DNA from 4 places in the Chelatococcus sp. YT9 genome. Region 1 is predicted to be linked to each of the others. Evidence: riboswitches for the same ligand, from Rfam matches in the RefSeq annotation. Region 1 holds a riboswitch; each other region holds the start of a gene.
What was found. A riboswitch is a leader RNA that binds a small molecule or an ion and turns the genes downstream of it on or off. The one in region 1 is predicted to bind cobalamin.
Positions count from the first base shown of each region.

Region 1 (5,052 bases):
TTAAGCGGTCCGCATGCTGCGCCGCCTCTACGACTGGACATTGTCGCTTGCCGCAAGCCCTCGCGCTGCCTGGGCGCTGGCGCTCGTCTCTTTCGCCGAAAGCTCGTTCTTTCCGGTTCCCCCGGATGTGCTTCTCGTCCCCATGGCGCTGGCCCGGCCGGACAAGGCCTTCTTTTATGCCGGCGTGTGCACGGTCGCATCGGTCGTCGGCGGCCTGTTCGGCTATGCCATCGGTGCGCTGCTCTATGACACCCTCGGCGCCTGGATCATCCAGGCGTACGGGTATGGCGACAATGTCGAAGCTTTCCGGCAGGCCTATGCCGCCTATGGCGAGTGGATCATCCTGATCAAGGGTCTCACGCCGATCCCCTATAAGCTTGTCACCATCACATCCGGCTTTGCGGGCTATGATCTTTTCTGGTTCACGATACTGTCAATCATCACGCGAGGCCTGCGGTTCTATATTCTCGCCGCGCTGGTCAACCGTTTCGGGGCACCCGCCAAGGAAATCCTGGAGCGCAACCTCGGTCTGGCCGCAATCATCCTGTTTGCCACCATCATCGGCGGTTTCGTGGCTGTCCGCTATATATTCTAGGGGCGCATCGCAGGCGCCTCGCCTCACGAGCGTTCAATGTCCCTTCTCTCGCGTCCGCGCCTCATTGCATTAACGATTCTCGTCATTTGCGTCGCCCTCATCGGCGGCGCCTATTACTTTGAATATGTGCTGGGCCTGATGCCCTGCGAGCTCTGTCTGAAGCAGCGCCAGCCCTACTATCTTGCGATGCCCGTGGCGGCGGCGCTCGCGATCCTCCCCGATGAGCGGCGTGACCGGCTGTTCGGAAGCCTGCGCTGGATCGGCTTCGGCATCCTCGTCATCGCATTCCTCTATAATGCCGGCCTCGGGGTCTACCACAGCGGCGCCGAATGGCATTTGTGGCAGGGCCCCGCGGATTGCACGGGTCCGGTCAGCAACAATGTTGGCCTGAATGATTTCCTCAAGAACTTGCAGACCACCCGCGTCGTGCGCTGTGACGAGGCGGCCTGGCGTTTTCTCGGGGTGTCGCTAGCAGGATGGAGTGCTTTCGCCTCGCTCGGCTTGGCTGTCTTGGCGCTGGCTGGGCTCAGGACAGCGAGGAAGCGTTAACCCTGAGCGTGATCCCGGTCGGCAGCCATATCGCATATATTGACATAATGCGTCGGATACCCCCTATATCTAGTGGTCACGGTCGCTCGATTCGAGCGCGAGAGAGGGAATTCGGACACGGCGTTCGTGCGTCGTGAGGCCGGAGCTGCCCCCGCAACTGTAAGTGGCGAGTCTGCGTCCAACTGACGTCACTGACGCCGCAAGGCGTCGGGAAGGCAGGGCGTGGCCGGAGACCCACAGCCAGGAGACCTGCCGCGACGATTGAGATTGTCCTCGGGCGGGGTGCCCCGGTGGATCGCCAGGGCCAGCGTCGGCGTGACAGCCGAACGTTTTCGCTCGCGCGTCCGCTCGGCCTTTGCCCCCACATCATTGGGGTTTGTTGCCGATGTCCCTGACGACCGAAACCGCAGCCCAACCGTCCCACACGTCCAGGATGGCGATGGAGATGCCCCGCGCTGCCGCGGAGCCGGGCTACAAGCTCATCCGCCGCAACGGTGCCGTGACGCCATTCGACCCGTCCAAGATCGCCATCGCCTTGACCAAGGCCTTCCTCGCCGTCGAGGGATCGGGCGCCGCCGCCTCGCGCCGGGTGCATGACATCGTGGCGGATCTCACCGACCAGATCGTCACTGCGCTGATGCGCCGCGCCGATGCTGGGCGCACCTTTCACATCGAGGATGTGCAGGACCAGGTCGAGCTCGCGCTGATGCGTAGCGAGCACCACAAGGTGGCGCGCGCCTATGTGCTCTATCGCGAGGAGCGGGCGCGCGAGCGGGCTCGCGCCGCCGGTGAGGCGAAGGCGGTGACGCCCGAGCCGCGCCTTCGCATGAAGGGCGCCGACGGCGAGCTCGTGCCGCTCGACGAGGCCTGCCTTGCCGCCATCATCGCGGAAGCCTGCGCCGGCCTCGAAGGCGTGGCGCCGGAGGCAATCCTCGCGGAGGCGCGCCGCAACCTTTACGATGGCATCAGCCGGGACGAGCTGGCGCTCGCGCCGATCCTCGCGGCCCGCACCCTCGTTGAAACCGAGCCGGACTATGCCAAGGTCTCGGCGCGGCTCCTGAACGACAAGCTGCGGCGCGAGGCCCTGAGCTTCGTCTTCGGCCGGACGGAGGAGGCGGCCCAGGCCGAGATGGCCGAGCGCTACCCGAGCTATTTCCATGCCTATGTGAAGACGGGCATCGACAACGAACTGCTCGATCCGGAACTCGCGCGGTTCGACTTGACGCGTCTTGCCGCCGCGCTGAAGCCCGAGCGCGACCTCAATTTCGACTATCTCGGCTTCCAGACGCTCTACGACCGCTATTTCCTGCATGTGCGCGGCACCCGGTTCGAGCTGGCGCAGGCCTTCTTCATGCGCGTCGCCATGGGGGTTGCCCTGCGCGAGGTGGACCGGGAGGAGAAGGCGATCGAATTCTATGATCTCCTCTCATCCTTCCATTTCATGTGCTCGACGCCGACGCTGTTCAATGCCGGCACGCGCCGCTCGCAGCTCGCCTCCTGCTTCCTGACGACGGTGTCGGACGACCTCGACGGCATCTTCAAGGCCATCAAGGACAATGCCCTGCTCGCCAAATATTCCGGTGGTCTCGGCAATGACTGGACGCCGGTGCGCGGCCTCGGTGCCCATATCAAGGGCACCAACGGTGAGAGCCAGGGCGTCGTGCCCTTCCTGAAGGTGGCCAACGACACGGCGATAGCCGTGAACCAGGGCGGCAAGAGGAAGGGCGCGGTCTGCGCCTATCTCGAGACCTGGCACGTGGATATCGAGGAATTCCTCGATCTCAGGAAGAACACCGGCGACGACCGCCGCCGCACCCACGACATGAACACCGCCAACTGGGTGCCGGACCTCTTCATGCAGCGCGTCGAGGCGGACGGCCCGTGGACGCTGTTCTCGCCGGACGAGGTGCCGGACCTGCACGATCTCTACGGGCCAGCCTTCCGCGAGGCTTACGAGGCCTATGAGGCGAAGGCCGCGCGCGGGGAGATGAAGGTGTCCAAGCAGGTCCGGGCGCTTGACCTCTGGCGGCGCATGCTGACCATGCTGTTCGAGACCGGCCATCCCTGGCTCACCTTCAAGGATCCCTGCAACATCCGCTCGCCCCAGGGGCATGTCGGCGTGGTGCATTCCTCGAACCTCTGCACCGAGATCACGCTGAACACCTCCCATGACGAGGTCGCCGTCTGCAATCTCGGCTCCGTCAATCTGGCGGCGCATGTCACGGCCGACGGCCTCGATATGGAGAAGCTGGCGCGCACGGTCAGAACCGCGATGCGCATGCTCGACAATGTCATCGACATCAATTTCTACACGATCCCGGAGGCACGCCGCTCGAACCTGCGCCACCGGCCGGTCGGCCTCGGGCTGATGGGCTTTCAGGATGCCCTGCAGACCCTGCGCGTTCCCTATGGCTCGGACGCGGCGGTTGCCTTCGCGGACGAGAGCATGGAGGCGATCTCCTTCCATGCCATCGCGTCCTCGGTCGATCTGGCAGCCGAGCGCGGCCGCTATTCGTCCTTCGAGGGGTCGCTGTGGTCGCGCGGGATTCTGCCGATCGATTCCGTCCGCCTGCTGGCGGAGGCACGCGGCATTGCGCCTGACGATGCAGTCGGCGAAGGCGTTCTCGAGCTCTCGTCAAGGCTCGATTGGGAGGGGCTGCGCCAGCGCGTGGTGACGACCGGCCTGCGCAATTCCAACTGCATGGCGATCGCGCCCACGGCGACGATCTCCAATATCTGCGGGGTCAGCCAATCGATCGAGCCCGCCTACCAGAACCTCTTCGTGAAATCGAACATGTCGGGGGACTTCACCGTGGTAAACGCCGCGCTGGTGCGCGACCTCAAGGCGCGCGGCCTGTGGGACGAGGTGATGGTGTCGGATCTCAAATATTTCGACGGCAGCGTCGGCCAGATCGACCGGGTGCCCGACGATCTCAAGGCGCTCTATGCGACGGCCTTCGAGATCGATTCGGCGTGGCTGATCGAGGCGGCCGCCCGCCGGCAGAAATGGATCGACCAGTCACAATCGCTCAACCTCTATATCGCCAACCCGTCCGGCAGGAAGCTCGACACGCTCTATCGTCTGGCGTGGCAGCGCGGCCTGAAGACCACCTACTACCTGCGCTCGCGCTCCGCGACCCATGTCGAGAAGTCGACGCTGAAGGGCACGGACGGCAAGCTCAACGCAGTTTCCGCAGTGGTGCCGGCTGCTGCGCTAGCAGCCTCGCCGATCCTTGTCGCCGCGACACGCGGCGTTGGCGGGGCTCGCGTGAGTGAAGCTGAAGCGGAACTGGGAACGGCGTGGGGCAAGGCCTGCTCGATCGACGATCCTGATTGCGAAGCCTGCCAGTAAGGCCGGCGCCTGCCCGGAATCGGATTCCTCACCCCTGGGACAATCGACGTTCAAGAACTGCCTAAGCATTCCCATCGTCATCACCGGGCTTGTCCCCGAAATCGGGTTTACCCGATTTCGGCTCCTGATAGGGAACTCGGCAACAGCCGAGTTCCTGTGATCCCGACCGGAAAGGCGCCTCAATACATCGGGATGGCCTGGACAAGCCCGGCCATGACAGCTGAGAATACTGAATGTCGATTGAGCCTAGAGGGAAGGGGTTGCCCGCAGTGCAGGGGCGGGGTGAAGGTCCTCGCCATTGGGGCACTGCTCAAATTCATCTTGGAGAACAAAAGAATGCTCGATTGGTCAGAGCCGAAGGCCACAGCCGCGCTCCCATTCCAGCCCTTGCCGTCCGGCCAGCATCCCGCCGGGGATGCCACCGGCCTCGGTGCCATCGATCGCGGCGGCCAGCGCGTCACCGTCGACGACAAGGCGATGATCAATTGCCGCGCCGACGTGAACCAGTTGCTGCCTCTCAAGTATAAATGGGCCTGGGAGAAGTATCTCGCCGGTT
Region 1 is NZ_JAHBRW010000001.1:1,705,115-1,710,166, forward strand. It holds gene KIO76_RS07625 (YqaA family protein) at 14-595, shown strand; gene KIO76_RS07630 (disulfide bond formation protein B) at 632-1,144, shown strand; cobalamin riboswitch at 1,207-1,415, shown strand; gene KIO76_RS07635 (ribonucleoside-diphosphate reductase subunit alpha) at 1,530-4,496, shown strand; gene KIO76_RS07640 (ribonucleotide-diphosphate reductase subunit beta) at 4,833-5,052, shown strand, end outside.

Region 2 (5,052 bases), on a different contig from region 1:
GCAGGTCCCGCGCCGCCTGGACCATGTTGACCAAAGCCGGCCTGACCTCTTCCCATTTGCGGGTCTTCAGCCCGCAGTCCGGGTTGACCCAAAGCTGCGCGTCGTCCAGCCGTTGGCGCGCGAGCCGCAGCAAGTCCGACATCTCTTCGACATCGGGCACGCGCGGCGAGTGGATGTCATAGACGCCCGGGCCGATCTCGTTCGGATACTCGTAACTACGGAATGCCTCCAGCAGCTCCATCTTCGACCGTGAGGTCTCGATCGAGATCACGTCGGCATCCATCGCCGCGATGGCATCGATGATCTGGTTGAACTCCGAGTAGCACATATGCGTGTGGATCTGGGTTTCGTCACCGACGCCTGACGAGCACAGGCGGAAGCTTTCGACGGCCCAGTCGAGATAATGCTTCCAGTCCCCGTGGCGCAGCGGCAAGCCCTCACGCAGAGCCGCCTCGTCGATCTGGATCATGGCGGCGCCCGCCTGCTCCAGATCAAGCACCTCATCACGGATGGCGAGCGCGATCTGCCTGGCCGCATCGCTGCGTGGGATGTCGTCGCGGATGAAGGACCAGTTGAGGATCGTCACCGGCCCGGTCAGCATCGCCTTCATGGGCTTCGTGGTCAGCGACTGGGCATAGCGCCACCATTCCACGGTCATCGGCTTCGGGCGCGAGACGTCGCCGTAAAGGATCGGCGGGCGCACGCAACGCGAACCATAACTCTGCACCCAGCCATGGCGCGTGAAGGCGAAGCCCGCGAGCTGCTCGCCGAAATACTGGACCATGTCGTTGCGCTCGAATTCGCCGTGAACAAGCACGTCGAGACCGATCTCCTCCTGCCAGCGCACGGCGCGCGCCGTTTCCTCGCGCAGGAAGGCTTCATAGTCGGTCGCGTCGAGTTGCCCCTTGTCATGGGCGGCGCGTGCCTTGCGGACCTCCGGGGTTTGCGGGAAGGAGCCGATGGTCGTGGTGGGGAAGGCGGGAAGGTTGAAGCGCTCGCGCTGCAGCCGAGCCCGGCTCGGGAAGGCGTTCTTGCGGCGGACGAAGGCTTCCGTCACGGCCGCCAAGCGCCCGGCGACGATCGCGGCGTTGACTTTGGGAGAAGCCTTGCGGGCGGCGACGGCTGCCGTCGAGGCGGAAAGAGCGTCCTTGACGCTGTCGCGTCCCTCCGTGAGCGCGCGGCCGAGTGTCGCCAGTTCACCCATCTTCTGCACGGCGAAGGCGAGCCAGCCCTTCACTTCGGAATCGAGGTTCGTTTCCAGTTCGAGGTCGATCGGGCTGTGCAGCAGCGAGCAGGATGGCGCGATCTGGACATGGTCGGTGCCGCGCTTGGCGGCGACGGGCGCCACGCGGGAAAGGATTTTCTCGAGATCCGTGCGCCAGATATTGCGGCCATCGACGACACCTAGTGACAGGACGATGCCACGCGGCGCCTTGGCGAGAACAGCATCGCGCTGCTCCGGCGCACGCACCAGATCGATATGGAGGCCCGCGACGGGCAGCGAGAGCGCGGTGTCCAGGTTATCGCCGATGCCGCCGAAATAGGTGGCGAGCATGATTTTCAGATCCGGCAAGGCATGGGCGAACAGCGCATAGGTGCGACGCAGCGCCTCGCGCGCGGGTTCGTCGAGATCGAGCACCAGGCAGGGCTCGTCGATCTGGACCCATGTCGCGCCATTGGCGGCAAGCCGGCGCAGGACATCGACATAGACCGGCAGCAGATCACCCAGAAGCGTCAGCGGGTCGAAGGACGGATCCTTTGCCTTGCCGAGGCGCAGGAAGGTGACGGGGCCGAGCAGGACCGGACGGGTCTCGAAGCCGAGGGACTTTGCCTCGCGGTATTCATCGACCGCCTTGAGCGAGGCGAGTTCGAAGCGCTGCCCGGCTTCGAATTCTGGCACCATGTAATGATAGTTGGTGTCGAACCACTTCGTCATTTCCTGTGCCGGCACGCCGTGGGACGCGCCATGATCGTGGTGGCTATGGCCGCAGGCGTTACGTTGCTCATCACCCTGCGACCCGCGCGCCATCGCGAAATAGGTCGCAAGCGATACTGGTCCGCCCGTCCAGCCATAGGCCGCGGGGATGGCGCCGACCATCACGCTGGTGTCGAGTACCTGATCGTAGAAGGAAAAGTCATTGGAGGGAATGACCGTGATCCCCTGGGATTTCTGGCGCGCCCAGTTGGCCGCGCGCAGAGCTGCGGCGGCTTCCAGAAGTGCCTTCTCGTTGGACTTGCCGGACCAGAAATTCTCAAGCGCGATCTTGAGTTCGCGGCGCGGACCGATGCGCGGCGTGCCGAGCGTCGCGACGGCAACGGATGATAGTTGAGACATAGGCTTAACCCCAAAAGTTTGGGGGCAAAGGCCAGAGCGGACGCGGGACGATCGCCCGGCCGAACAGAGATCCGGGCGAGCCGTCGAGCGCACCACCGGGACACCCCGCCCGTGGACGTTGTTCGCCACGGCAGGTCTCCTGGCTCGCAGGTCGTCGCCTCCACCCGTCTTCCCAAGGCTATCGCCTAAGTGACATCGTGGGCATCGGCTCGCCGCTTACAGTTGCGGGGGCAGCGCCGGCATTTCACCGGCTTCCCTCTTAGCCCCGACGCGCCGCAGCCGGCATGTCAGGGAACCATGGCATGGGCATCTTGAGATGCCGGGAGAGGGAAGTCAACGTTATATAAAGAATTGTTTATATCTCTACGTCGCGGGACGTCCTTCAAGCTGACACGAACTTACTTCGCCGAAGCTTTTCTGGCGCGTTCAATGATCTGCCCAAAGCGTTTCGCCGCATCTTTTGGCATTCCTTACGGCAAGGCAGCTGAGGAGGGTTCTTCGGTACCGACCTGAATGAGCATGACCATGCCCATATCGTAGTGCGGCGTGCATTTCACGCCGTAGAAGCCTGTTTCCGTAAAGTCGATCAAAGAGATGCGTCACCATCTGCATGTGTCTCGGAACACAGTTCGGAAGGTGTTGCGTTCGCTCGCGATGTCCTTTGAATATGCGCAGAAAGTTCAACTGCAGCCGAAGTCGAGGCCTGGCGCCTTGCGCTGGATTGTGTTTCGGCGTGCAAGTTTGACCCCATGAGGCGGGGGATCGGCGTCCAACTTTGACCCCCTTGAGCCGGTTTCGGTGAGACTGCCCGTCCTGGTTTCGGATGGGCGGGCGGGGGATGAAGGGCGTGGATACGATTGCGCGGATCCGGCGCGAGTTTTCGATCCGTGGGAAGACGATCAAGGAGATCGCCCGCGAGCTGCATGTCTCCCGGAACACGGTGCGGAAGGTGCTACGCTCGGGTGCGACGTCGTTCGAGTATGAGCGGAAGGTTCAGCCGCAGCCGAAGATTGGACCCTGGCGCCCTGAGCTGGATCGGCTGCTGATGGCGAACGACGGCAAGCCGGCCCGCGAGCGCCTGACGCTGATCCGGCTCTTCGAAGAACTGCGGGATCTCGGCTACGAGGGCGGATACGATGCCGTGCGTCGCTATGCGCGAGGCTGGCGCCGCGAGCAATCCGCCGTCACGGCCGACGCCTATGTGCCTTTGAGCTTCGCGCCCGGCGAGGCCTATCAGTTCGACTGGAGCCACGAGATCGTCGTCATCAATGGCGCGACGACCCAGGTGAAGGTGGCGCATGTCCGGCTTTGTCACTCGCGCATGCTGTTCGTGCGGGCCTATCCGCGCGAGAGCCAGGAGATGGTCTTCGACGCCCATGACCGGGCCTTCGCCTTCTTCAAGGGCGCCTGCACGCGCGGCATCTACGACAACATGAAGACCGCGGTGGAGACGATCTTCGTCGGCAAGGAGCGGGCCTATAATCGCCGCTTCCAGCAGATGTGCAGCCATTACCTGGTCGATCCCGTCGCCTGTACGCCGGCCTCGGGCTGGGAGAAGGGGCAGGTCGAGAACCAGGTCGGGCTCGTGCGCGAGCGCTTCTTCGCCCCACGGCTGCGGGTCAAGAACTACGACGAGTTGAACGCCTGGCTGATGGATCAGGTGCTCCGCTACGCCAAGGCTCACCGCCATCCCGAACAGCGTGACCGCACGATCTGGGAGATGTTCGAAGCCGAGCGCCCGAGCCTGGTGCCTTACGCGGGGCGGTTCGATGGTTTCCACTCACTGCCAGCCTCGGTGTCGAAGACCTGCCTCGTGCGCTTCGACAACAACAAGTACTCGGTCATCGCGAGTGCGGTCGGGCGTCCCGTCGAGATCCGCGCCTATGCCGATCGGGTCGAGCTGCGCCAGGACGGGCGTATCGTCGGCGAGCATCCCCGCTGCTATGGCCGCGACCAGACCATCTACGATCCTTGGCACTATGTCCCGGTGCTGGCTCGCAAGCCGGGAGCCCTGCGTAACGGCGCCCCCTTCAAGGATTGGGTCCTGCCCGGCGCGATCGATCGGGTCCGGCGCAAGCTCGCGGCCGTTCAAGACGGCGATCGGCAGATGGTCGAGATCCTGACCGCGGTGCTGAGCGACGGGTTGCCCGCCGTCGAAGCTGCCTGCGCGGACGCCCTTCGGCAGGGCGTCCACTCCGCCGACGTGATCATCAACATCCTGGCCCGGCGCCGCGAGCCCGCGGCAGCGATCACGATCATGACGCCCGATGCGTTGCGCCTGCGCCATGAGCCCACCGCCGATTGTGCCCGCTACGACAGCCTCAGGAGAGCCGTGTGATGGAACGCTCGGAGATTCTCGCCACCATGGGCGAGCTCAAGCTCTATGGCATGAAGGCCGCCTTCGACGAGATCATCGCCTCGGCGGTGAAGCGCCAGCACGAGCCGCAGCGCGTCGTCGGCGACCTGCTCGCAGCCGAGATCGCCGAGAAGCAGGCTCGTTCGATCAAGTATCAGATCACCATCGCCAAGCTGCCGCTCGCCAAGGATGTCGCCGACTTCGCCTTCGACGGCACCCCGATCAACGAGACGCTCGTCCATGATCTCGCCGGCGGGAACTTCCTGGCTCATCAGCGCAATGTCGTCCTGGTCGGAGGCACCGGGACCGGCAAGACCCATCTCGCCATCGCGATCGCCCGGGCCTGCATCCGTGCCGGAGC
Region 2 is NZ_JAHBRW010000003.1:170,517-175,568, reverse strand. It holds gene metE (5-methyltetrahydropteroyltriglutamate--homocysteine S-methyltransferase) at 1-2,335, opposite strand, end outside; cobalamin riboswitch at 2,448-2,650, opposite strand; gene KIO76_RS29895 (hypothetical protein) at 2,806-2,892, opposite strand; gene istA (IS21 family transposase) at 3,174-4,673, shown strand; gene istB (IS21-like element helper ATPase IstB) at 4,673-5,052, shown strand, end outside.
Region 2: another riboswitch for cobalamin. It lies ahead of metE (5-methyltetrahydropteroyltriglutamate--homocysteine S-methyltransferase); the one in region 1 lies ahead of KIO76_RS07635 (ribonucleoside-diphosphate reductase subunit alpha).

Region 3 (5,052 bases), 640 kb from region 1:
CCGAGGTCTCGATGAGAATATGCTCCGGCGGCTCGGCCTTGGCGAGCAGGCCCTCCAACGCCGGGATGAAATCATCCGCGACCGTGCAGCAGAGGCAGCCGTTGGCGAGCTCGACGATATTGTCCTCCGGGCAGGCCTCGACGCCGCAGCCCTTCAGGATCTCGCCGTCGATCCCGACATCGCCGAACTCGTTGACGATGACGGCGAGCCGGCGCCCGTCCGCGTTGGTGAGCACGTGGCGCAGGAGGCTCGTCTTGCCGGCGCCGAGAAAGCCGGTGACGATCGTGCAGGGAACCTTGGCCGTAGCCGCAACAGGGGAAGTCATGACGTCGTTTCCATCTTGCAGGCGAGCGCGATCTTGCAGGCGAGCGGCGGAACGCGCGCGACCACACCCTTGCGGATCGGCTGCGGGCGCTCACGCCAGGGAATGATGCCATCCGCCGCCACCGTATACTGGCGGGCAGCCAGGACGAGATCGTCGAGATGCTGATCGGCGTCGAGATCGCCGATCACGTAGGTCCATTTGCCGGGCGCCGCGAAAGCCACCGTGCAGGGCCGGCGGCAGACCGAGAGGCATTCCACGGGCGTCACCGTGACGTCCGCATCGCCTGCCAGGCGGTCAGCCAGCGTCCGCACCAGACCGCGTCCCGGCTCGTCATACGGCCCTTCCGTCGCACCGTCCTGCCGCCGCCGGCAGGTGACGCAGACCATCAGGGTCGTCGGCGCGACGGCTGCCGGCGGGTTCATGCCGAGCGCCGGGCAAAACGCGGCCAGAAGAACCCCACGGCGACCGCGACCGCCGCCCACAACGCCGCGTGCACGACGAGCGAGGCCGCTGCGAAATGGCCGGCAAGCTCGGCGGGGGCCCCGCTGGCATAGGCCTCCGGATGCGGCGCGCCGACGACATGCGGCGCGACGAGGAGGACGAAGCCAAGGATCTTCGCCCAGACGGCCGGCGTGCGGATGAGAAGCCACAGCGCGACGGCCGTCGCGACGGCGGTGGAGATCCACCAGATCTGGCGCGCGACCAGCGGCCCGGCCGCACTGCCCGGCAGCTCTGGGGCGAGCCCCAACGCAGGCGCGAGGCCGGTTGCGACGAAGGCCGCCGCCGCGAAGGCGAGCGCGTTCCTGATATTGATCGTCTCGCCCGCCACAAGGAGAGCCGCCAGCAGGATCAAGGCAAAGCCGATCGCTGTGACGATGGTGGTGAGCCCGGTGAAGGCCGAGCGCTCCAGGCCATCGGCGGGGCTCCAGCCCTCGGCATGGTCGCCGCCCTCCCCGGCTGGCGCATGCGCCTTGATGACGTTATGAGCCAGGACGACGCCCGATGTCTGAACCATGTGGGCGCCGAACAGACCGGCGGCCATGCCGTCGAGCGCGGCCGCGCTCTCGGGCTTCTCGAATTTTTCCCCAGCCAGGATCAGCGGAGTCGTGGTGAAATGCTGCAGGACCGCGATCGCAAGTCCCGCAACAAGGCCGGCCACAAGGGCAACGGCCAGCACACGATTGAACATGCCGCGATCAGTGGCAGGGAAAGCTCAGCGCATGGCGCGTGTCATGGGCCGCGTTGTGGACGGCCTCGGGATGCGCGAAGCCCGTCACGAAAACGAGCGCGACGCCCATCGCAAAGGCGACGAGGGCAACTTTCAGAACCTCAGCGCGAGAACCTAGTCCCGCAACGGCAACATTCGACACCGCGACCTCCTTCACTGCCCCACCGGCAGTTCCATGGCTTCCATCGCGAAGGCAGGTCTCCTGGCTTGCGGATCATCGGTGCGAACCGCCTTCCCAGATCGCCGCCGGAAAGACGGCAGATCCAGTGGCTGTCGTGGTTCGCGCCTCAACCGCTCACAGTTGCGGGGGCAGCTCCGGCCTTGGGGCAACGCGCCCCGCACCGGTATTCCCTTTTGACCTCTCACGAGGACCGTCGCGTCAGGCAGCTAGACGCCCACTTCCACCAAAAGTCAACGCGGAATCCTTATTCCACAAGCCGGTCGCGGTGGAGCAGCGCCGGAAAGAGGCGGGTCCACACCACCGCGATCGCGATGGTACCGAGGCCGCCCAGCGCGACCGCCGGCGCGGCGCCGATGAAGGCCGCGAGTGTACCCGACTCGAATTCGCCAAGCTGGTTGGAAGCGCCGATGAACACCGTGTTCACGGCGGCAACCCGGCCGCGCATGGTATCCGGTGTATCGGCCTGCACGAGCGTCTGGCGGACGAACACGCTGATCATGTCCGAGGCGCCGAGGATGACCAACGCACCGAGCGAGAGATAGAAGTTCGTCGAAAGGCCGAACACGATGGTCGCCAGCCCGAACAGGATGACGGCAGCGAACATCCGCTTACCGGCATTCCGGGCGATGGGACGATGCGCCAGTAACAGAGCCATTGCGGCCGCACCAACCGCCGGGGCGCTGCGCAGGAGCCCAAGGCCCACCGGACCGATATGCAGTATGTCGCTGGCATAGATGGGAAGGAGCGCGGTGGCACCGCCGAGCAACACGCCGAAGAGGTCGAGCGTGATGGCACCGAAGAGAACCGGCTTGCCACGGATGAAAGTCAATCCCGCGATGAGTGTCGACCAGTCGACCTTGGGCGGTGGAACCTTTTCCGCGCGCAGGCGGATCAATGTGACCGCGACCGCTGCCACCAGGAAGAGCAAGGCCGCGCCCCCGAAGGCCACATGGGCACCCGCTATATACAGGAGGCCGCCGATCGCCGGACCCGCAATGACAGCGACCTGGCCGACCGATGAACTCCAGGCAATGGCCTGCCCGAAGAGGGCGCGGGGCACCAGGTTCGGGACGAATGCTTGGCTTGCCGGCTGGTAGAAGGCCCGCGCTACGCCCATTAGCACGACGAGCGCATAGAGGGGCCATACCTCGGGCGGCTGCCAGATGGCGAAGAGAGCGAGGCCCACACAGATGAACGTGTTCAGTGCGAAACAGGCCATCATGATGAGCCGACGGTCGACCCGATCCGCCACGTGACCGGTCACAAGCACGAGGCTGATAACTGGCAGAAAGGCCGCGAGACCCACCAGTCCGAGCGCAAGCGCACTGCCGGTCAGGTCGTAGACCAGCCAGCCGACGGCGATATCGGTGATCTGCTGCGCGATCGACGCGCAAAAGCGCGCGCTGAGGAAAAGGGAGAAATCCCGCTCCCGGAAGATCCGCCAACTGGACGATGACATGGACGGTGTTCGGCTCCGCTCAGGCTGGCGTGCCGGTGATGCGATCGATCTCAGCCATGTCCTCCGCCGTCAGGCGCCAACCGGCCGCCTTGATGTTCGCCTCTACCTGCTCCGGCTTGGTGGCGCCTGCGATCACGCTCGCGACGAGCGGCCGCGCTGCGAGCCAGCTGAAGGCGAGTTCAAGCAGGCTGTGGCCACGCGCCTCGGCGAAGCCTCGCAGGGCCTCGACCACGTTCCAGTTCCGGTCATTGAAGTAGCGATCGGCATAGCGCTGCTCGGCGAAGCGTGTGCCGGGCGGCGGCGCCTCGCCCCGCTTGTACTTGCCCGTCAACAGTCCACTCGCCAGCGGGAAGAAGGGCAGAAGGCCGAAGCCGTAGCGGGACGCGGCTGGCACGAGCTCCCGCTCGATCCCGCGCTCGACCAGACTGTACTCGTCCTGGACGGAGGCGAAGCCGTTGATGCCGAGCTGGCGCGCCGTGAAATGCGCCTCGACCACCTGCCAGCCCGGCAGATTCGAGCAACCGATATAGCGGACCTTGCCGTCGCGGATAAGATCGTCGAGGGCGCGCAAGGTTTCCTCGATCGGCGTCAGCGGATCGGGGCGATGCAACTGATAGAGGTCGATCCAGTCCGTCTTGAGGCGCTTCAGGCTGGCCTCGACGGCGGCCATGATATAGCGGCGCGAGCCGCCCCTGAGCACATCCACGTCGTCCATCGCCATGCCGAATTTGGTGGCGAGCACGATGTCCTTGCGGCGCGGACCAAGGACTTCCCCGAGGTGGTTTTCCGAACCACCGCGGTTGCCATAGACGTCGGCCGTGTCGAACAGGGTGATCCCCGCGTCGATCGCCTTGTGCACGACGCGCCGCGTCGCCTCCACATCAAGCCGGCCGCCGAAGTTGTTGCAGCCAAGGCCAACTACCGAGACGCGCAGGCCCGACCGGCCGAGATTGCGGATTTCCATGGCATTTCCCCGAGATTAAAACCGAGTCCCTGATCACGCACCGAGGCGATGCCGGAGGGCTCTTGGCCTCCGATTGTGACGGAACCCGCGGCGAAGTGTCATGCAAATTGCGAATACGAGCTCAGGCGGGTGTGAGGCGGTGCAGCTTGCCGCTCATCATCCACATTACCGTCAGCATGACCGCCACGCCGGCGACCATTCCGGAAAGGCGGTTGACCGGGGCTAGTATGCTGTCGGGGGGGCCACCGCCTGTCACGAGCGTGATCATGAAGGCGATGCCGATCTGCGTGCCGACATAAGCATGCTTATGTGGACTGAGGTGCAGTCGTGACGCCAGGAAGATGCCCGATACGAGTGCGACAGCCCACCATAGAAAGTCGGCCGCATCGATCAGGATGACGATGAGGCCAAGGCAGCCACCAAGGATGCATCCCATTATGCGCTGCGCGCCGCGCAGGCGTGACGCGCCGAGATCCTGGCTCACCACAACGAGGCTCGTGACAATCACCTGCGGCAGGCTCGGCAGATCGAACCAGTTCCAGAGCAGCGCGATAACGACCGCCGCGATGCCGGCGGACACGCCCTGCTCGAGCGCCGCCTCGCGGGAGACAGCCACCGGCGCCGGCACGATACTGATAGGTCCGCTCGCGGCGAAGCCCCAGGCGAGAACGGTCGCGACCGTGACGCCGATGGAGATCTCGTAGAAGCGCGTCCAGGCAAAGATGTAGAGGTCCGTCGGATCGCTCATGCTGCTCGTGACGAGCAGCATCACGCTCGCGGCTCCGAGAATCCACGCATAGCTGAAGCGGCTGCGAAAACGGCCATAGGTGCCGACCGCAGAGGCCAGGAACAGGGCGGCTGCCTGTGCGAAAGGTAACCCTTCCATCGCAACTGC
Region 3 is NZ_JAHBRW010000001.1:2,343,930-2,348,981, reverse strand. It holds gene cobW (cobalamin biosynthesis protein CobW) at 1-325, opposite strand, end outside; gene KIO76_RS10665 (DUF1636 family protein) at 322-747, opposite strand; gene KIO76_RS10660 (CbtA family protein) at 744-1,514, opposite strand; gene KIO76_RS10655 (CbtB domain-containing protein) at 1,522-1,695, opposite strand; cobalamin riboswitch at 1,729-1,944, opposite strand; gene KIO76_RS10650 (MFS transporter) at 1,979-3,193, opposite strand; gene KIO76_RS10645 (aldo/keto reductase) at 3,213-4,157, opposite strand; gene KIO76_RS10640 (FUSC family protein) at 4,279-5,052, opposite strand, start outside.
Region 3: another riboswitch for cobalamin. It lies ahead of KIO76_RS10655 (CbtB domain-containing protein); the one in region 1 lies ahead of KIO76_RS07635 (ribonucleoside-diphosphate reductase subunit alpha).

Region 4 (5,052 bases), on a different contig from region 1:
TGGTCGCCGCCATCAGCACGAAATGGACGGCGACACCGGTGAGGACCAGACGCTCGGTGCCGAACCCGCCGCTTTCCCGCGCCAGAAGGAATACCGCAGCCATCGAGGCGAGCGCACCCATGAAGGCGGCAAGTGGCAAGGTAAGGGCTCCGAGAAAGGCGCCTGTATAAAGAATAACGGCGACGGCACCGACCGCAGCGCCCGACGACACCCCGAAAAGATAGGGATCAGCGAGCGGGTTGCGGGTGATGCTCTGTAGCACCGCCCCAACGATACCGAGCCCGGCACCGACCATGGCGCCGAGTAGCGCCCGTGGAATGCGCAGATCAAGAATGATGTGTTCCTGTCCACGCGTCCAGTTTGCGGCTTCTCCAGTCGGCCGCAAAGCCTCTCGCACGATAGCGAGCGCTTTCTCCGGCGGAATGGAAACTGACCCGATGCCCACCGTCAATATGGTGGAGAGGATAGCCGCCGCACTGAGGCCCACGATCAGCGGAATAAGCGGATCGGTGCGCTGCGCCGCCGGCTCGGCGCCCGTCGCGGACATGTCCATCATCGTTCAGTCGTCGAAGAGTTCGGGATGGACCGCGCGGGCCAGGCGCTCGAGCGCCTGAACGTTGCGCGTCGAGGGCGAGCGCTCCTGATAGGACATAACGAAGAAGTTCCGGTTTTTTACTGCGCTGACATTACGCAATGCAGGAGCAGACGTCAGATAAGCGATGCTTTGCTCGGGCGGGATGCGTGGATTTGAGATCACGATCCACTCCGGATCCCGCTCGACCACTGCGTCCCAGCTCACGGGAACATAGGAGTCCTTGATATCGTCAAAGATATTCTCGCCACCCGCGAGATTGAAGAGGTGACGCGGCATACCCTCTGCTCCGATGGAGCGCGGCGGCGTGTCGCTGTTGCAGTCGCCGCAATACATGATGCGCGGCCGCCGCTCAGCCTTGGCCGTGCGCTCCGTCACCGCCGCGACGCGCTTGCGGAAATCCGCCACCATTGCTTCGGCTTTATCCTCGACGTTGAAGATGCGGCCGAGCGCCAGGACATCAGCATACATGGTGTCCATCGAGACGGGAGGCCTCGGTCCGATGCGAATGCAGCTCTCATAGAGCACGTAGGTCTTCACTCCGAGGTCGGCCAGCTTTTGCGGAGTGACGCCCGTGGCCTCGCTGAAACCATATTGCCAGCCGGCGAAGTAGAAATCGGCGTCCTGGCCGAGAATGGCTTCCATCGTCGGATAGCGTTCGGAAAACTGCGGCCTTGCAGCGAGTGCGCCTTCAGGATCGTCAACGCCCTTCTTCACGCCGCCGATACCTGCAACGCCGACGAAACGGTCGATAAGGCCCATGTCGAGCACCGTCTGAACCATGTTGAAATCGTTGACAACTGGCCGTTTCGGCGGCGCGTCGAAGGTCACCTTGTCAAAACAGGACTGGACTTCGACCGGATAGGCAAAGGAGGGTGCGTGCGAGAGGGCGAGGACGCCGATGGCGGCCATGCCGGCAAGCCACCGCATCGTTTTGAATGACAGTATCATAGGACGGATCCTGACGTCTGGAGCGGAAGGTGAAAGCTCAATCGTGGGTGGCCTGTACGCGGATCACGATCCCGCTCCACGTCTACACCGTAGACAGCGCCGATCAGCACGGGATCCAGCACCGTCTCGGGAGGCCCGATCCGGCGAATGCGCCCCTGGTCGAGCAGGCACAGGCGATCACACCAGCGCGCCGCGATGTTGAGATCATGCAACGTTGCGATGACGGTGATGTTCTGGCTGCGTGCCACCTCGAGCACCATCAGTTGATGGCGAATATCGAGGTGATTCGTCGGCTCATCGAGAATAAGGATGGAAGGCTGCTGCGCTAGCGCGCGGGCAAAAAGCACGCGCTGCTTCTCGCCACCCGAGAGAGGCGCGAAGGAACGCTGCCGCCACGCCAGCATGTCAACGGCCGTGAGCGCTCGTTCGATTGCGTCGTCGTCATCGGCGCGTTCATGTTTCGGCAACCGGCGGTGCGGAAGACGCCCAAGCGCCACCACTTCCTCTATGGTCAGCCCGAGGCTCGCCTCCGCATGCTGAGCGAGTACGGCAACTTCGCATGCCCGCTTGGTCGCATCCAGCGTGAAGAGATCCTGGCCGTTCAGGCATACTTGGCCGCTGTCAGGCCGATGCCAGGCATACAGGCAACGCAGGAGCGTGGATTTGCCGCTGCCGTTTGGTCCAATAATGCCAAAGCGCTCGCCGGGAGCGAGCGACAGCATGATGCCATCTAGGAGCTTGCGTTGGGCGATCGAGAAATTGAGGTCCGTGACCGTCAGCTTTGCCGCGTCGGTCCGGACACGCTCGCGCGCAGCCATGGGCTCGCGTGCCGTGAACCCGTGTGTCGGATGATCTATCGAAGACATGGATCAGTCATTCGCGCAGGAATGACGATTGCGCCGCGCACGCGCCAATGGTGATCGCGCCCATGCCTTGGGCATGGCTATTGGATGAGCCACGAAACCTCCTCCTCCGTCCCACCGACGGATTGGCAATGTCGTGCTGGCCGGTCTCCTGGCTTGCGGTTCTTGCTTAGGGCGCCTTCCCAGCCAGTCGAGGCCAGTGGCGTCTTGCCCTTTGCTACCGCTCACAGTTGCGGGGGCAGCTACGGCTTCGCGTTTGAACCAGAGGTTGCGACGCTCACCGTATTCCCGTTTCACCCCGCCGAGGCGGGGCACCAACACACATGCCTTGTAGTACAGACGCACCATGACCGCAACACGCCACCGCCACAATTTATGTAATGTGATAACGTTTCAATTGCCATTGGCTACACCACGCTTCGCAAAGGGTCAATGAGATCCCACCTCGCTAGCCGCGTATCATCGAGGGGCGGTTGTGCAACAGATATGTCGAGGCTGTTGGCGGCCACAGCGGTTCTCGACGCCCGACATGTTTGGCGAGCAGGCCTCGGGCGGTCACCGCGCCCGGCTCGTCACCTCGCGATCGTGGGCATCTCGTCAAGGCTGTCGCTGGCGTCGGCGTATCGCTCACCTATATTGAGGCTCGGCCGCCAAGCGATCCAAAATGTCTCAGCCGCTGGGCTGCATCTCGTCGTCAATTGAAAGGACTAGAACTGAATGGATTTCTCTTGGATCACGGATCCAACGACCTTGGTGGCACTCGTGACGCTCGTTGTGATGGAGGTGGTGCTCGGCATCGACAACCTCATCTTCATTTCAATTCTCACCAATAAGCTGCCCGAGCATCAGCGGTCGCGAGCCCGCCGGATCGGGATCGGCCTGGCGTTGTTCCTCCGGCTTGGGCTGCTCGGCACGATCGCAATCATTGTGACCCTGACGCAGCCTGTCTTCGCAATTTTCGGGCACGCATTTTCGTGGCGCGACATTATTCTCATCGCGGGCGGGCTCTTTCTCGTCTGGAAAGCGACGAAGGAGATTCACCACAATGTCGATCCGACGCCGAGTGGCGACATATTCGATACTGCCAAAGCCACGATGACGTTTGGATCTGCGATCGTGCAGATCCTGCTGCTCGATCTTGTCTTCTCGCTGGACAGCATCATCACAGCCGTTGGAATGACCGATATCGTCATGATCATGGTCATTGCGGTGATCGTCGCAGTGACGGTCATGCTCCTGGCAGCCAATCCTCTAGCGACATTCATCCATGATAATCCGACCGTCGTCATGCTCGCGCTGGGATTCCTTCTGATGATCGGGATGACGTTGATTGCGGAGGGCTTCGGTGCGCATGTCCCGAAGGGCTACATCTACGCGGCTATGGCGTTTTCAGGTCTAATCGAAGGCTTGAACATGCTTTCCCGCCGCGCCGCGCGTCGCAAAGCAAGGTCTGACACCTCGGCAGAGCGATAACGGGCCGGTAGCTGGAGGCCGCTGGCCGATCAGGAGCGCGGATGTCAATCCAGACCACGCCGCGTGAGACGGCCGCCAAGGACAAGCCATGCTCGCTTGGATGGCCGACGCCCCGGTCCACGTCGGACGGCAGCCATCCGAGCCGCGCGGCGCCGCGGCTCATCGCTGAAAAACACCTGCCTGCCTGCCATCGGCTTTATGAACCGGCACAATTCGTTGGATGTAACCCGCCAGACCAGGAGCACATGCTGGCTTTGCTGACGAAGGATCGCTGCTAGTGTATGCAAGTTACGCGTTTCATCCTCTTCCAGCGATGCTGCCCGAGGTAGCGACCCGAGAAGTCGGGGTCGAGTTCACGCGAATCTCCCCGAGAAGCGCGGCCCTTGCCTTGGCCAAGGCGTTTTCCGGAGAGGTCATGGAGGAAGATCCCTACGCCTTTTCTGTTCACACGGAGACGTTTGGGAGACTTCGCGTCGAATTGGATGTCCGCCATGTGCACGCGAGGCGCGCGGACAATCCGTGGCCCTGGTTACATCCCTGGATAACGCGGTCACTCGGAAGGCTGCTATCGCCATTCGTGCCGCGGGAACTTGTCACGGACCCCTTGCCCACCGCCAAGCTACCCGAAATCGACCGAGCCGTGCGTATCTTGCACCAGGCGGGTGCTGGCGGTCACGGTTTCACGCCCTTCGGCGGGCTCGGACTTCACTTCAACGTCGTGCCGCGGTGCCTAGATGCGAAGTCCGTCCTCAGTCTGCTCCAGGCATTTCTCACCCTTGAACCTGACTTGCGGCACGCCCATGGCTACTCATGTCCGCAAGCAGCCTTCGCTCCACCCCGCTTCCCGCCGGCCTACGTGCGGCGGGTTCTCGCGCCGGAATACGCTCCCACCCTCCGGACATTGTGCGACGATTACGTCGAAGCGAATCCCACGCGGAAACGCGCGCTTGATCTTCTGCCCCTGCTCCTTCACCTCTTCCCCTGCGATGTTGCCGGCCGCATCTATGGCAAGGTTGCGCCCCGTCCCGCGCTACATTACCGCCTGCCTTTGGCATACGTGGGGCGCGGGGGGTGGAGCATCGCCGATGCCTGGAACCTTTGGATAGAAGTTGAAAAGCTGGCGCAAAACCCTGATCGCCTGGGTCGGTTCGCAACGGCAAGGCTCGCGGATCC
Region 4 is NZ_JAHBRW010000002.1:1,048,778-1,053,829, reverse strand. It holds gene KIO76_RS24870 (FecCD family ABC transporter permease) at 1-547, opposite strand, end outside; gene KIO76_RS24865 (ABC transporter substrate-binding protein) at 560-1,543, opposite strand; gene KIO76_RS24860 (ABC transporter ATP-binding protein) at 1,540-2,409, opposite strand; cobalamin riboswitch at 2,531-2,739, opposite strand; gene KIO76_RS24855 (TerC family protein) at 3,124-3,879, shown strand; gene KIO76_RS24850 (hypothetical protein) at 3,921-4,157, shown strand; gene KIO76_RS24845 (amidoligase family protein) at 4,193-5,052, shown strand, end outside.
Region 4: another riboswitch for cobalamin. It lies ahead of KIO76_RS24860 (ABC transporter ATP-binding protein); the one in region 1 lies ahead of KIO76_RS07635 (ribonucleoside-diphosphate reductase subunit alpha).